2 regions of the Streptomyces sp. NPDC022910 genome follow, and region 1 is predicted to be linked to the other one. Evidence: riboswitches for the same ligand, from Rfam matches in the RefSeq annotation. Region 1 holds a riboswitch; the other holds the start of a gene.
What was found. A riboswitch is a leader RNA that binds a small molecule or an ion and turns the genes downstream of it on or off. The one in region 1 is predicted to bind cyclic di-AMP.

Region 1 (7,113 bases):
GTACGCCAAGCTGCTGGACGAGCGGATCGTGTTCCTCGGGACGCCGATCGACGACACCTCGGCCAACGACGTGATGGCGCAGTTCATGCACCTCGAGTACCTGGACCCGGACCGGGACATCTCGCTGTACATCAACTCCCCTGGCGGCACGTTCAGCGCGATGACCGCCGTCTACGACACGATGCAGTACGTCGGTTGCGACGTGGAGACGATCTGCCTCGGCCAGGCGGCTTCCGCCGCGGCCGTCCTGCTCGCCGGGGGCACACCGGGCAAGCGGTTCGCGCTGCCAGGAGCGCGGGTGCTGATCCACCAGCCGTCCCTGCCGGAGCCCATCCAGGGGCAGGCCACCGACCTGGCCATCCAGGCCGAGGAACTGACACGCACCCGCAGGCGACTGGAGGAGATGCTCGCCCGGCACACCGGGCAGAGCCCGGAGCGGATCGCCGCCGACATCGAGCGGGACAAGATCCTCGACGCGCCGGCTGCGGTGGAGTACGGACTCGTCGACCGCATCATCCCGAGCCGCAAGGCGTCGCGCACCGCGCCGGGCGCGAGGTGAGCCGCCGATGCTGCCGCCCGAACTGCCCCCGTTGCCCGCGCTGACCCGCGCCGAGGCCGAGTTGATCGACCGTTACCTCGACGTGGTCGACCTGCTCGGCCGCATCAACCCGGCGCACTCCGGAGACACGTATCGCGGACTGAGAGCTGCCCAGGCCCTGGTGAGCAAGGCAACAGCCCTGCGCGAGGCGCTGACGCTGATGCACCAGCGCGGGGAGAACGAACTGCACGGCCCCACCCTCGCCCGCGCCCTCCGCGTCCTCGACGGCGAACGCCGCGCCGCCCGCGTCACGGTACCTCCGGCACTCTGACGAGTAGTGACCAACCCACAGCGACAGGGACGTTGGGGCGGTCCGGCCCTCCGGCATCGGGCCTTCCCCGTCCACCGCGACACAAACGATCCAAACGGGGGACCCGCGGTCGGAGTAGACGCTCCTCCGTCCGTGGGCCCGGAAATCATGCGCAACACGCCCGGTCCCAGGCCGGAATGACGTGCTCCGGTGCAGGTCCGAGCCTCGTCAAGCCCCTCAACACCCCCCGAACGGACGGCTGTCCATCCGAACGGGTGAGTGGTGAGTAATGCCACAAACCCCCGGTTCCATTGTGATTTTCGGACATCGGTGCGTGAAGATCCCTTCCTGACGACAAGCCCCCGCCACCGCGGCGGGGCGGTCCGGGCGGACGCCGAATCCTGCCGCCGCCCGGATGACCGGTCGACAGGAGTGGATCGGCAGGAGTGGAGGACCCAGCAAGGCGGGCCACCGGAGAGATCCGGGCGGTCCTTGGGGTGAAGCCGCGCGAGCGGCCGGGCTACTTCGCCAGTCCGAATCCGACAGGTCATCCTTCACAGGCGGCTGACGAAGGGTTGCGCATGACTGCGCTCAATCGTGTCCCGTCGCTGCTGACCCGGGCCGGCACGGCCTCGGCCCTCACCCTTGCCGCCGTCGGCGGCGGCATCGCGGCCCCCGGCCTCGCCACCGACGCGACCGCCGCGACTCCGGCGACGAAGGCGCTGCAGATCGCGGCGTCCAAGAAGGGATCCCCCTACAAGTACGGCGCCACCGGGCCGCGCCGCTTCGACTGCTCGGGGCTCACGCTCTACGCGTTCAAGAAGGCGGGCAAGAAACTGCCCCGCACGGCCGCGGCGCAGTACAACAAGACGCACCACATTTCCGCGTCCCATCGCAGGGCGGGAGACCTGGTGTTCTTCCACTCGGGCCGGTACGTCTACCACGTCGGCATCTACGCCGGGAAGGGAAAGATCTGGCACTCGCCGAAGACCGGAGACGTGGTCAGGCTCCAGAAGATCTGGACGAAGAGCGTCTGGTACGGACGGGTCAGCTGACCCGTCCGGTGGGGTGACGGCTCGTACGCCGTCACCCCCACCGAGGCGTGAGGCGGGCCGGAATGGTTACTCGTTCACCATGGCGGACCGACCTCCTCCCCAGGCACGGCACGAGACACCCCTGGAGCGCGCCGACCGCAACTTCGCCGAGCTGTTGCAGGAACTGCGCGTCACCCAGACCGGGGTGCAGATCCTCTTCGCCTTCCTGCTGACCCTGGCGTTCACCCCGCGCTTTCCGTCCCTCGACACCGTCCAGCGTGTCACGTACGTCACCACGCTCCTGCTGTCCGTGCTGGCCGCGGCCCTGTTCACGGCTCCCGCCGCGCTGCACCGCGCGCTCTTCCAGCAGAACCTCAAGCCCGCCATCGTGCGGATCTCGTCCCGCCTGGCCGCGCTCGGGCTGCTGGTGCTGACCCTGGCGTTCACCGGGTCGGTACTGCTCGTGGTGGACGTGTCCCTCGGCCGCGTCGCCGGTGTCGCCGCCGGTACGGGAACCTTCCTGGTCTGCGTCGGCCTGTGGCGCTTCATGCCCCGGATGGTCCAGCGGGCCGTCGCCACAGCACCTCAGGCTCCAGAACGAGCGGGAGACCGGGAACCGCCGGATGGCTCCCGGTGACTCCCTAGGGGCGTCTGTGTGGTCCGCGGCCGACGGGCGGGTGCGGGCGCGCCTCGGCCGGAAGTGCCGGACGAGCCGGAGCGGGCGCGGACGCGGTCAGCCGCGGCTTCAAGGCTCTTGCTGACCGCCCGCCGTGACCGACTCCACCGGCGTGGCCCACGGCAGTTCGATGGCGACCGTCTTGCCGCCCTCGCGGGTGGGCCGCACGCTCAGCGTGCCGCCGTTCTCCGCGGCGAGCCAACGGATGATCACCATCCCGCGGCCGTTGTCCTGTTGTACGGCCGCGGGCAGCCGTTTGGGGAAGCGCGGGTGGCTGTCGGTGACACCGATGCGCAGTAACTCGTCCCGGTCGAGCGCGATGTCGACCGTGAACGTGGGTGACTGCCCGAAGGTGTGCTGCACGGCGTTGGTGGCGAGTTCCGAAACGATCAGTCGCACGGCGTCGGCGACTTCGGCGTCGCTCGGCATACCCCATTCGGTGAGGACGCCTGAGACGTATTTTCTGGCGGCGGAGACCGAGGCGGGATCGCTCGGCAGAGTGACGGAGGCTTCCTGATGGTCTGCCATGGCGACGTCGTCCCTTTCCCACGGGACCGGAGTCCGACACGGAGCGGTTGGTTCGAGTAACGGTCCCGGACTTGGTGCTGCGCGCCAGACTGCCATCACCGGGGCCCTGTCGGGTGCGATCCCCCGAGATATGCATATATCTGTCGCTCGAAGCGGTGAACTCTCCGACGACCGACCGTATTTGGGCAGCACCCGGGCCCATCCTCTAGCGTCGCCGTGAAAACCGCGCGCCGTGCGGAAGGAGTCGGCCATGCAGTACGGACCAGCGGTACGCCGCCGCAAACTCGGTGCCGAATTGCGCGCTCTGCGCGCCCGGGCGGGACTCACGAGCGGTGAGGCGGCCACCCTCGTCGGCTGGCACCAGTCGAAGGTGAGCCGGATCGAGACGGGCGCCAGCGGGGTCAAACCGGCGGACGTACGTCTACTGCTGGACGCCTACGGCGTCAAGGACGCCGAACTGCGGGAACTGCTGCTCGTGCTTGCGGGCTCGGAGGACGGCGGCGGGCGGCAGAACTGGTGGCACGCGTACCGCGGGGTGCTGCCGCCGACCTACCGCGATTTCATCAGTCTGGAGTCCCAGGCGAGCGGGATGCGCACACTGGAGACCTCTGTGGTGCCGGGTCTACTGCAGACGCCCGAGTACGCCCGGGCCGTGACCCGGGCCGCCGTCGGCACCCTGGAGGACGACAAGCTGGATGCCCTGGTGGAGGTGCGCCTGGCCCGGCAGGACGTGCTGCGCGCCGATCCGCCGCTGGAACTGAGCGCCGTCCTGGACGAGGCGGTGCTGCGCCGGGAGGTCGGCGGGCCGGAGGTCATGGCGCGTCAGCTGAAGCGGCTGCTGCACGCGGCCAGACTGCCCCAGGTGCGGCTCCAGCTCCTTCCGTTCGCCGCCGGGGCACACATCGGCGTTACCGGACCTTTCGTTATCTTCTCATTTCCGAGCAGGTCCGATCTGGATGTGGTCGTTCTCGACCACTTGACGAGTAGCCTCTACCTCGAGCGGAAAGAAGACCTTCAGGCCTACAGCGAGGCCTTCAACGCCCTTCAGGTCCACGCCCTTTCACCCGAGGACACGTTGGATTACATCGCCGCGTTGGCCGGCGACGCATAAGGAGGCACCATGTCAGCACTGCCTCGGCACGTCCCTTCCAGTACCTCCCTGCACGGTGCGCGGTGGCTGCGCAGCAGCCGCAGTACCGGAATGAACAACTGCGTCGAGACCGCCCGACCGGGCCCGGGGCCCTGGTCCGGACTGGTGGCGGTGCGCGACTCGAAGAACGTGACCGGACCCGCCCTGCTCTTCACTCCCGAGGCCTGGGAGGAGTTCCTGACCGGACTGAGCTGATCACGTTCGTGCGACCAGGTCGTAAATCGGCCAATTTCGAGCCGATTTCCGAGTCGCTCCTGTAGCGGTTACTCCTCCACCACATCGCACCGGTCGGTGCGATCATCCGTACGACGCGCGATGCACGGCCGTTTCGCCGACTCACGGTCGCGTCTCGCCGATCACGCGTACGGCGCGCTCGACCTGCCACTCGGTGAGGTCGGCGCGAGCGGTCAGACGCAGCCGTGAGATGCCGTCGGGCACCGACGGCGGACGGAAGCAGCCGACGGCGACCCCCGCCGCCCGGCAGTCGGCCGCCCACCGTAGGGCCTGTTCCGGGGAGGGTGCCCGCACGGAGACCACGGCGGCGTCCGGCCGCACCGCCTCATGGCCCTCGGCCGTGAGGCGGGCGTGCAGGGCCGTCGCCACCGTGCGGGCCCGAGCGGCGCGCTCCGGCTCGCGGCGCAGCAGACGCAGCGCCGCGAGAGCCGCGCCCGCCGCCGCCGGGGCGAGCCCGGTGTCGAAGATGAAGGTCCGGGCCGCGTTCACCAGATGGTCGATCACACGCGCCGGACCGAGGACGGCGCCGCCCTGGCTGCCCAGCGACTTCGACAGCGTCACCGTCACCACCACGTCCGGCGCGCCCGCGAGGCCCGCCGCGTACGGGGCGCCACGGCCACCGGCCCCGAGGACGCCGAGCCCGTGCGCGTCGTCGACGATGAGCCCGGCCTCGAACGCACGGCACACAGATGCCAGTTCGCCCAAGGGGGCGGCGTCGCCGTCCACGGAGAACACCGTGTCGGAGACCGCGACGGCGGGTCCGCGGTGAGTGTCGAGCGCCTTGCGGACCGCCTCGGGGTCGGCGTGCGCGACGACCTGGGTGGTGCCGCGCGCGAGCCGGCAGCCGTCGATGAGCGAGGCGTGGTTGCCCGCGTCGGAGACGACCAGCGAGCCGTGCGGTGCCAGCGCGGTGACCGCCGCGAGGTTGGCCGTGTAACCGGAGGAGAAGACGAGAGCCGCCTCGAAGCCGCAGAAGTCAGCCAGTTCGCACTCCAGTTCCCTGTGCAGTTCGGTGGTGCCGGTGACGAGCCGTGAACCGGTCGAGCCGCCGCCCCACAGACGGGCCGCCTCCGCAGCGCCCTCGGCGATCTCGGGATGGCGGGCCAGGCCCAGGTAGTCGTTGCTCGCGAGGTCGAGGAGCGGGGAGTCGGCGGCTCGGGGGCGCAGGGTGCGGACGAGTCCGGCCCGGCGGCGCGCCCGCGCCTGCTCGTCGATCCAGCCGAACGCCATGGCTCCTCCGGGCTTTTGTAGGCAGTGCACAGACACTAGCGGGACGACCAGCCGCCCAGGGTGTGGCAATACCCACACGTCGAACGGTGTCTGTTGTGCGAACTCTCCTTGGCCCAGGACGCTCCCGTAGGACAGGATCGGCTCTCATGGACCTGCTGAACACGCTGGTGGACAAGGGGCTGCGGCGCGAACTGCCGACCCGCGAGGAAGCTCTGGCCGTCCTCGCCACTTCCGACGACGACGTGCTCGATGTGGTGGCCGCGGCCGGCAAGGTACGCCGCCACTGGTTCGGCCGACGGGTGAAACTCAACTATCTCGTCAACCTGAAGTCCGGCCTGTGCCCCGAGGACTGTTCCTACTGTTCCCAGCGGCTCGGTTCGAAGGCCGACATCCTGAAGTACACCTGGCTCAAGCCGGACGAAGCCTCCGACGCCGCGGCGGCGGGAGTCGCGGGCGGGGCGAAGCGGGTCTGCCTGGTGGCGAGCGGCCGCGGGCCCACCGACCGGGACGTGGACCGGGTCTCGGACACCATCAGGACCATCAAGGAGCAGAACGAGGGCGTCGAGGTGTGCGCCTGCCTCGGTCTGCTCTCCGACGGCCAGGCTGAGCGGCTGCGCACCGCGGGCGCCGACGCCTACAACCACAACCTCAACACGTCCGAGGCGACCTACGGGGACATCACCACCACGCACACCTACGCCGACCGGGTCGACACGGTGCATAAGGCGCACGCCGCCGGCCTGTCGGCCTGCTCCGGACTGATCGCGGGCATGGGCGAGAGCGATCAGGACCTGGTCGACGTCGTCTTCTCGCTGCGAGAGCTCGACCCGGACTCCGTTCCGGTGAACTTCCTGATCCCGTTCGAAGGAACCCCGCTCGCCCAGGAGTGGAACCTGACCCCGCAGCGGTGTCTGCGGGTCCTCGCCATGGTGCGGTTCGTGTGCCCGGACGTGGAGGTGCGCATCGCGGGCGGCCGGGAGGTCCACCTCCGTACGCTGCAGCCGCTGGCCCTGCACCTGGCCAACTCCGTCTTCCTGGGCGACTACCTGACCAGCGAGGGCCAGGCGGGCAGGGCGGACCTGGAGATGATCGCGGACGCCGGGTTCGAGGTGGAGGGCACGGACCAGGTGACGCTGCCCCAGCACCGGGCGGCAGGTGGCTGCGGGTCCCACGGGGGCGACGGCTGCGGGTCCGGAGAAGGCGCCGGATGCGGGTCCCACGGGAGCGCCGGTGTCTGTGGTTCCGCCTCGGCGCCGCACGTCAACGAGGCCCGTACGGACCTGGTCGCCGTACGCCGCCGGGGTGCCGGAACGGACCTCGCGCCCAATGCCTGACCTGGCCGTGGACGAGCTGCTGGCGCTGGACCGGCAGCACGTCTGGCATCCGTACGGGCCCATGCCCGGCCGACAGCAG
Region 2 (7,113 bases), on a different contig from region 1:
ATACTCGGCGCGCGCGTCGAACAACGGGCTGAGGAGCTCCATCACCTCGGGGGAGTACGTGTCGGGCGACGAACCGTTGCGGTGCACCTTGTACCGGCGGTGCGTGGCATTGGACTCCAGGTAGTCCGCGACGATCGCCTCGCGCTCGACCCCGAGGGCCAGGAGCGTCACGGCGATCGACAGACCCGCGCGGTCCTTGCCCGCGGCGCAGTGCATCAGTGCGGGCACGCTGTCCTCGGACAGTGCGCGCAGTACCTGGGAATGCTCGGCCGTGCGCTGCTTGATGATCGTGCGGTACGAGGCGACCATGCGGCCCGCGGCCTTGCCGTCCGCCAGGAGGGTGCGCAGCTGCTCCAGATCGCCGTCGCGGACCATCTTCCAGAACTCGGCGCCGTCCGCCGGGTCGGTCAGTGGAAGGTTGACGTTCCGCACGCCCGGCAGCTCGACGTCCGGCCCCTCCAGCTGCTTGTCCGCCCCGTTGCGGAAGTCGAAGATCGTGTGCAGGCCGAGGGAGGCGAGGAACGCCGCGTCCTTCTCCGTCGCGTGCGCGAGGTGGCCGCTGCGGAAGATCACTCCCTGCCGCACGCGCCGTCCGTCCACGGTCGGCAGACCGCCCACGTCACGGAAGTTGCGCACCCCGGTCAGCTCGGGCTCGGTAGACGGGACCTGCTGCGTCACGGGGGCTCCTCCCATCCGTCCGACGGCGCTGCTCGCCGACGGGCCGCGCTTCGACCATACGACATGGGTTCATCAGGCAATCATCGGATACCGCGCGCTGTGCTGAACTCGGGCTGAAGACGTTGCCCCCGAGGCTGGTCACCCCCGATGATGTCGGTGCCTGATCGCACCTGTTCGGATCTGTGGGGGCTTGATGTTGGAAATCGGCGCTGACCGTCGTACCTGGCTGCTGTCGGGGCCCGCGAGCAGTTACGCCCTGCGGCTCACCGACGGCGATGAACTGCTGCATCTGCACTGGGGCCCGCGCATCGCGCTTCCCGACGCCGAGGCGCTCGCCGCCCTGCCCGCACCCCGGTACTGGCCCTTCGAGTCCCCGCTCGACGGCCACGAGGAGTACCCGGTCGAGGGCGGCCCCCGCTTCGTGCGCCCCGCCCTGTCCGTCCGTACGCAGGAGCGCCGCGGCACCGAGTGGACGTTCGAGGCGTACGAGGCCGACGGCGACGAGCTGCGGCTGCGGTTCAGCGACGCAGGGCTCCTCACCACCCTCCACTACCGGATGCGCGGAGACGTCGTCGAGCGCTGGGTGACCCTCGCCAACGACGGCCCCGCCCCCGTCGAACTGCTCCGTGCCGACTCCGCGACCTGGACCCTGCCCGAGCGCGAGGGCTGGCGGCTGTCGCAGCTGCACGGCCGCTGGGCGGCCGAGTCCCGGCTCGTGCGGTCCGACCTCACATACGGTGAGAAGGTCATCGGCAGCCGCCGCGGCCACACGGGACACCAGCACCTGCCCTGGGTGGCGCTCGACTCGGAGGCGACCGAGGAGCACGGCGAGGTCTACGGCTGCGCGCTCGCCTGGTCGGGCAGCTGGCGGATCGCGGTGGCCCAGCTCCCGGACGCGCGCGTGCAGATCACCGGCGGGGCCGGGTACGACGACTCCGGCCTGCTGCGCCTGGCGGCCGGGGAGACGTACACCACGCCCGTCTTCGCGGGGCTGTGGAGCGACGGCGGATTCGGCGGCGCGAGCCGTGCCTGGCACGCGTACCAGCGGGCGTACGTCATCCCGGACGCCGACCGGGACCGGCCCGTGCTCTACAACTCCTGGGAGGCCACCGAGTTCGACATCTCCGAGGAGCAGCAGGAGGCGCTCGCGCGGCGGGCGGCGGAGATCGGGGTCGAGCTGTTCGTCGTCGACGACGGCTGGTTCGGCGCCCGCACCAGCGACCGCGCCGGGCTCGGCGACTGGCTGCCCAACCCCGACCGCTTCCCGTCCGGCCTCAAGCCGCTCGCCGACTTCGTGCACGGCCTCGGCATGCAGTTCGGCATCTGGGTCGAACCCGAGATGGTCAACCCCGACAGCGACCTCTACCGCGCTCACCCTGACTGGGTGCAGTACCAGAGTGGGCGAAAGCGGACGGAATTCCGCAATCAACTCGTGCTGAACCTCGCCCGCGAGGACGTCCAGGAGTATCTGTGGGAGCGGCTGGACGGGCTCCTCTCCAGCGCCCCGATCGACTATGTGAAGTGGGACTTCAACCGCTGCTTCACCGACGCCGGCTGGCCCGGGGACCCGTACCCGCAGCGGCTCTGGGTGGACCATGTGCGGGCCCTGTACGCCTTGTTGGACCGCCTGCGGGCCGCGCACCCCAAAGTCGCCTTCGAGTCCTGCTCGGGTGGTGGCGGGCGGGTCGACCTCGGTGTCATGAGCCGTACGGACGAGGTGTGGACTTCAGACAACACCGATCCGCTCGACCGGCTCGCCATCCAGCACGGTTTCAGTCAGATCCATCCGGCCCGGGTCATGGCCGCCTGGGTCACGGACAGCCCGAACACCCAGCTGAACGGGCGAGTCAGCTCGCTGCGCTTCCGGTTCGTGAGTTCCATGGCGGGGGTGCTGGGCGTCGGGGGAGACCTCACGACGTGGACCGACGAGGAGTTGGCGGAGGCCGGCGACTGGGTCGGTCTCTACAAGGAGATCCGCCCCGTCGTCCAGCGCGGCGACCTCTACCGACTGCGGCCGCCGAGGGGCGGGTTGAGCGCTGTCCAGTATGTTCACGGTGACGAGACGGTCGTCCTCGCGTGGCTCCAGGCGCAGCACTACGGCGAGCCGGTCGCCCCGCTGCGGCTGCGCGGCCTCGACCCGGCGGCGACGTATGAATGCCGTGAAACGGGCGAAGTGCACCGGGGTGCCGTGCTGTTGCATCACGGGCTGCCGACCAGCCTGCACGGCGACTTCGATGCGACGGTTATCCGGCTGCGTCGCATCTGAGTGTTCTGCCCGAATTGGAGCCTTCATTCCAACTCGCTCTGGAATGAGGGCTCCTGAAATTACAGCACGTGAGCAGGGTCATAACCGTGACGTACGGTTGTCGCCATGTTCACGTAATTCGGGCGCTTTTCAGGGGGATTGAGAGCGGCTCGCAATCCCGTATCGACGGAGGGTGACGGGGAATTCCCCCAAGGATCAAGAGAAATCCGAGCGCCGGGAACCGGCCGGTTGTGGCCGCGTGTCCCGGTCGCTTACGTTCCCCCTCGATCCGGGTGGAACGCCTAATCCTGCCGCCGCCCGGGGCCCGCATACTCACCCGTGCCCGGCAGGAGCGGGGGACCCACAGGTACGTCGCCTGTTCCGGTCTCCGGAACGGCTAGGGGTAAAGCCGCGCGCAATCGCGGCCGGACATCTCCAGTCCGCACCCGACAGCTCACCTCGCAGGCGCAGGAGAGGAATTCGCCATGCCCGCGAAGGGTAAGCACCGCCGTCCCAAGTCCCGGCGTTTCACCCGTTCCATCGCCGTCGCCGGAACCGGCGGCGCCACGCTCGCGCTGCCGTTGATGGGGGCGAACGGCGCCCATGCCGCCACCCCGACGGCATCCGCTGCCGAGAAGGCCGCCACCTCCGTTCCGGTCGCCGCCGAAAAGAGCGGCGCCCGGGCGAACGGCGCCAGGATCTACACGGTGCAGGCCGACGACTGGCTCGCGAAGATCGCTGACGAGCAGCACGTCAGCGGCGGATGGCAGAAGCTCTACGAGGACAACCGCTCCGTGGTCGGCTCCGACCCGTCGCTGATCCACCCGGGTCTGAAGCTGGCACTCCGCGGTGACCGCGCCGCGTCGCAGACGACCGACCCGTCCGCCACCGAGTCCGAAGCCTCCGCGCCCAGCACCACGACGGCAACCAAGCCCACCACCACCGCGACCGGCTACACCCTGCCGGTCGCGGCCGCCGCCATCGGCACCGGCTACCACGCCGCGGGCAGCATGTGGTCCAGCGGATACCACACCGGCGTGGACTTCATCGCCCCGACCGGCACCAGCCTCAAGGCCATCGCCGCGGGGACGGTCGTCTCGGCCGGCTGGAGCGGTGCGTACGGCAACCAGGTCGTCATCAAGCTCGCCGACGGCTACTACGCGCAGTACGCCCACCTGTCGCAGATCTCCGTCGCCGGGGGCCAGGCCGTGACCCCGGGTCAGCAGATAGGCTTGTCCGGCGCGACCGGCAACGTCACCGGACCGCACCTGCACTTCGAGATCCGCACGACCCCGGACTACGGCTCCGACGTGGACCCGGTCGCCTACCTGCGCTCCCACGGCCTGAGTGTCGGCTGACGCCGTCGGCCGCCCGCCGCCTTCGGGAGGCCGGACCCCCGTTCCCGGGGGTCCGGCCTCCGGCGTTGCCGTTCCGCCGCGCCGGCCCCACGTCCGGTGGCTCACCCGAACACCCCTGATCGGAGGGTTATTCCGGATCGGATCGCATTCGGCGAGTGGTTTATCTCACCGTCCGTCAACCCTTTCCTACGGTCGCGTAGCTCACATCCCAAGGTGAATCATGGGCCGACGTGGCAGACGATTCGAAGAATGACAACAGATCAGTGATCGGGTCGTACGTAGCGGTGGGGGACAGCTTCACCGAGGGCGTCGGCGACCCCGGCCCCGACGGGCAGTTCGTCGGCTGGGCCGACCGGTTCGCGGTGCTCCTCGCCGACCGGCGTCCCGAAGGCGACTTCAAGTACACGAACCTTGCCGTGCGCGGCAAACTGCTGGACCAGATCGTCGCGGACCAGCTTCCGAAGGCCATCGAACTCGCGCCGGACATGGTCTCGTTCTGCGCGGGCGGCAACGACATCATCCGGCCGGGCACCGACCCCGACGAGGTCGCCGAGCGCTTCGAGCGGGCCGTCGCCGACCTCACCTCCGTCGTCGGCACCGTGCTGGTGACGACCGGCTTCGACACCCGTGGCGTCCCTGTCCTCAAGCATCTGCGCGGGAAGATCGCCACCTACAACGGGCACGTCCGGGCGATCGCCGACCGGTACGGCTGCCCGGTCCTCGATCTGTGGTCGCTGAAGACCGTGCAGGACCGGCGCGCCTGGGACGGTGACCGTCTCCACCTCTCGCCCGAGGGCCACACCCGGGTCGCCCTGAGGGCGGGCCAGGTGCTCGGCATCGAGGTACCGGCCGACCCGGACCAGCCGTGGCCGCCGCTGCCGCCGCGCGGCACGCTGGAGGTGCGGCGCGACGACATCCACTGGGCGCGCGAGCACCTGGTCCCGTGGATCGGGCGCCGGCTGCGCGGCGAGTCCTCCGGTGACCGCGTCGTGGCGAAGGGCACCCTGTCGCCGGACGACATCAAGATGCGGATAGCGCAGGCGGTCTGAACAGGACCGCTCATCGGGTACGGCCCGGGCCACGCGCCCGGGCCGCCTGGTTCCTGCGGTCGTGCGGAGTGTCGCGCCGTACTGGTCTCGAGGCTGATCCCGGCCTCGCCCGTCGAGGGTCTTCCCCGGGCGGGCGGGACGTCACGGCTTTCTGGTTGGCGAGGTGACGCGGAAGCAGGACCTTCGCTGTCCCTGGTCCCTGCCCTCCGTCGAGGGCGGGCGAGCCGCTCCTGTTTCCCGGGCACACGGGCGTCCGCCCACTCCCCGAGGCGCCCTGCGCCATGCGGGCGTCGGTCCGCCGGTCTTCCCGGGGCACCCGGTCAGCCTTTGGTCGCCGTCAACCCCGCGCGTGCCATGCCCAGTTCGCGGGCGAGTGCCTCGTCGACCCACTCCTGTGCACGCGCCCGCGACACCGTGCCCTCGTACGCCGTCATCTGCACGGCGAGCCCGTCGAGCAGCGCGGTCAGCCGCAGTGCGGTGCCCGCCGGGTCGGCGCAGTGGAACTCGCCCGCGGCCACTCCCTCCGCCAAGACCTCGGTGATCGCGGCCTTCCACTGCCGGTCGAGGTCCCGCGTGACCTCCCGCAGCGCAGGCTCGCGCAGTGCCGCCGCCCAGCCCTCGATCCACAGCCGCCAGCCCTTGGCCTGCCCGGTCGGCGCGTACCAGCGGACGGCGGACCTGAGGCGGCGCAGTGCCGACGTACGGCGGCCGAGCAGCTTGCGCAGATGTCCGAGATCGTCCTCGGCGGCGTACGCGAACGCCTCCGCGACCAGCTTCTCCTTGGTCGAGAAGTGGTACAGCACCAGCGCGTTGCTCACCCCGAGCGCCGAGGCCACGTCGGCGATCCGCACCGCCGCCACGCCTCGCGCCTCGATCTGCTCGACGGCGGCCCGCAGCAGCTCCTCACGCCGCTGGGCCACGCTCAACCGCACCCTCGTCACGCCGCAACCCTATGTCACCGGTACCAGCCGAACCGTTCCGCGATCACCGGCAGGCGGTCGGCAACCAGAGCGTGCGCGGCCGTCCGAGGGCTCGTACCGTCGGCCTCCGCCCGGTCCAGCATCAGGCCGACCAGGGCCCGCATGGAGCGCCTGGTGTAGGCGAAAGCCTCCTCGGCGTCGGCACCTATGTCGCCGAACAGCGTCCACCACCACCAGGCGTTCGTCCCGGAGTTGACCACCACGTCCGGCAGCACGGTCACCCCGCGTGCGGCGAGCAGGACCTCCGCCTCGGGAAGCACCGGCATGTTCGCCGCCTCGACGATCCACCGCGCGCCGATCCCCGTCTGGTTCACGGTGTCGACGGCGTACGAGACGGCCGCCGGCACCAGCACCTCCGCCTCGGCCGACAGCCAGGCGTCGCCCGGTAGTTCACGGTCACCGGGGCGCAGCACGCCGCGGTCCACCGTGCCGTACGCGTCGCGCGCGGCGAGCAACGCCTCGACGTCGAGCCCGTCAGGGTTGGCGATGGTGCCCTTGACATCGGCGACCGCGACGACGGCCAGTCCCGCGCAGGCCAGGAACCGCGCCGTGGCCCCGCCCATGGTGCCGAATCCCTGCAGGGCCACGCGGGTGCCCGCATACGGCACGCCTGCCCGGTCCAGGGCGGTCAGTATCGACTCGGCGACCCCGCACCCGCCGACCAGCCCGTCCAGCCCGACTCCGGCGACCTCCACGGCGAAGGCGTCCGCGAGCCGCTTGCGGGCCGCCGCCTCGTCGTCGAGGAGCGGATACACGGCCTGCACCGATGACACAAGTCCCGCCTCGGAGGCCGCCCGGTCCAC

Region 2: it holds a riboswitch for cyclic di-AMP, as region 1 does, so the genes downstream of both, ACZ3TS_RS27090 (M23 family metallopeptidase) here and ACZ3TS_RS00725 (C40 family peptidase) in region 1, are expected to answer to the same signal.

What each region holds. Positions count from the first base shown of each region.
Region 1 covers NZ_JBVHHL010000001.1:131,150-138,262, reverse strand. The annotation lists gene ACZ3TS_RS00735 (ATP-dependent Clp protease proteolytic subunit) at 1-559, shown strand, start outside; gene ACZ3TS_RS00730 (hypothetical protein) at 567-869, shown strand; cyclic di-AMP (ydaO/yuaA leader) riboswitch at 1,231-1,426, shown strand; gene ACZ3TS_RS00725 (C40 family peptidase) at 1,430-1,903, shown strand; gene ACZ3TS_RS00720 (DUF6328 family protein) at 1,983-2,519, shown strand; gene ACZ3TS_RS00715 (ATP-binding protein) at 2,628-3,086, opposite strand; gene ACZ3TS_RS00710 (helix-turn-helix domain-containing protein) at 3,337-4,197, shown strand; gene ACZ3TS_RS00705 (DUF397 domain-containing protein) at 4,207-4,431, shown strand; gene ACZ3TS_RS00700 (8-amino-7-oxononanoate synthase) at 4,573-5,700, opposite strand; gene bioB (biotin synthase BioB) at 5,847-7,034, shown strand; gene ACZ3TS_RS00690 (adenosylmethionine--8-amino-7-oxononanoate transaminase) at 7,027-7,113, shown strand, end outside.
Region 2 covers NZ_JBVHHL010000032.1:69,286-76,398, reverse strand. The annotation lists gene ACZ3TS_RS27100 (tyrosine-protein phosphatase) at 1-678, opposite strand, end outside; gene ACZ3TS_RS27095 (alpha-galactosidase) at 872-2,944, shown strand; cyclic di-AMP (ydaO/yuaA leader) riboswitch at 3,248-3,404, shown strand; gene ACZ3TS_RS27090 (M23 family metallopeptidase) at 3,409-4,281, shown strand; gene ACZ3TS_RS27085 (SGNH/GDSL hydrolase family protein) at 4,545-5,330, shown strand; gene ACZ3TS_RS27080 (TetR/AcrR family transcriptional regulator) at 5,651-6,271, opposite strand; gene ACZ3TS_RS27075 (Glu/Leu/Phe/Val dehydrogenase dimerization domain-containing protein) at 6,286-7,113, opposite strand, start outside.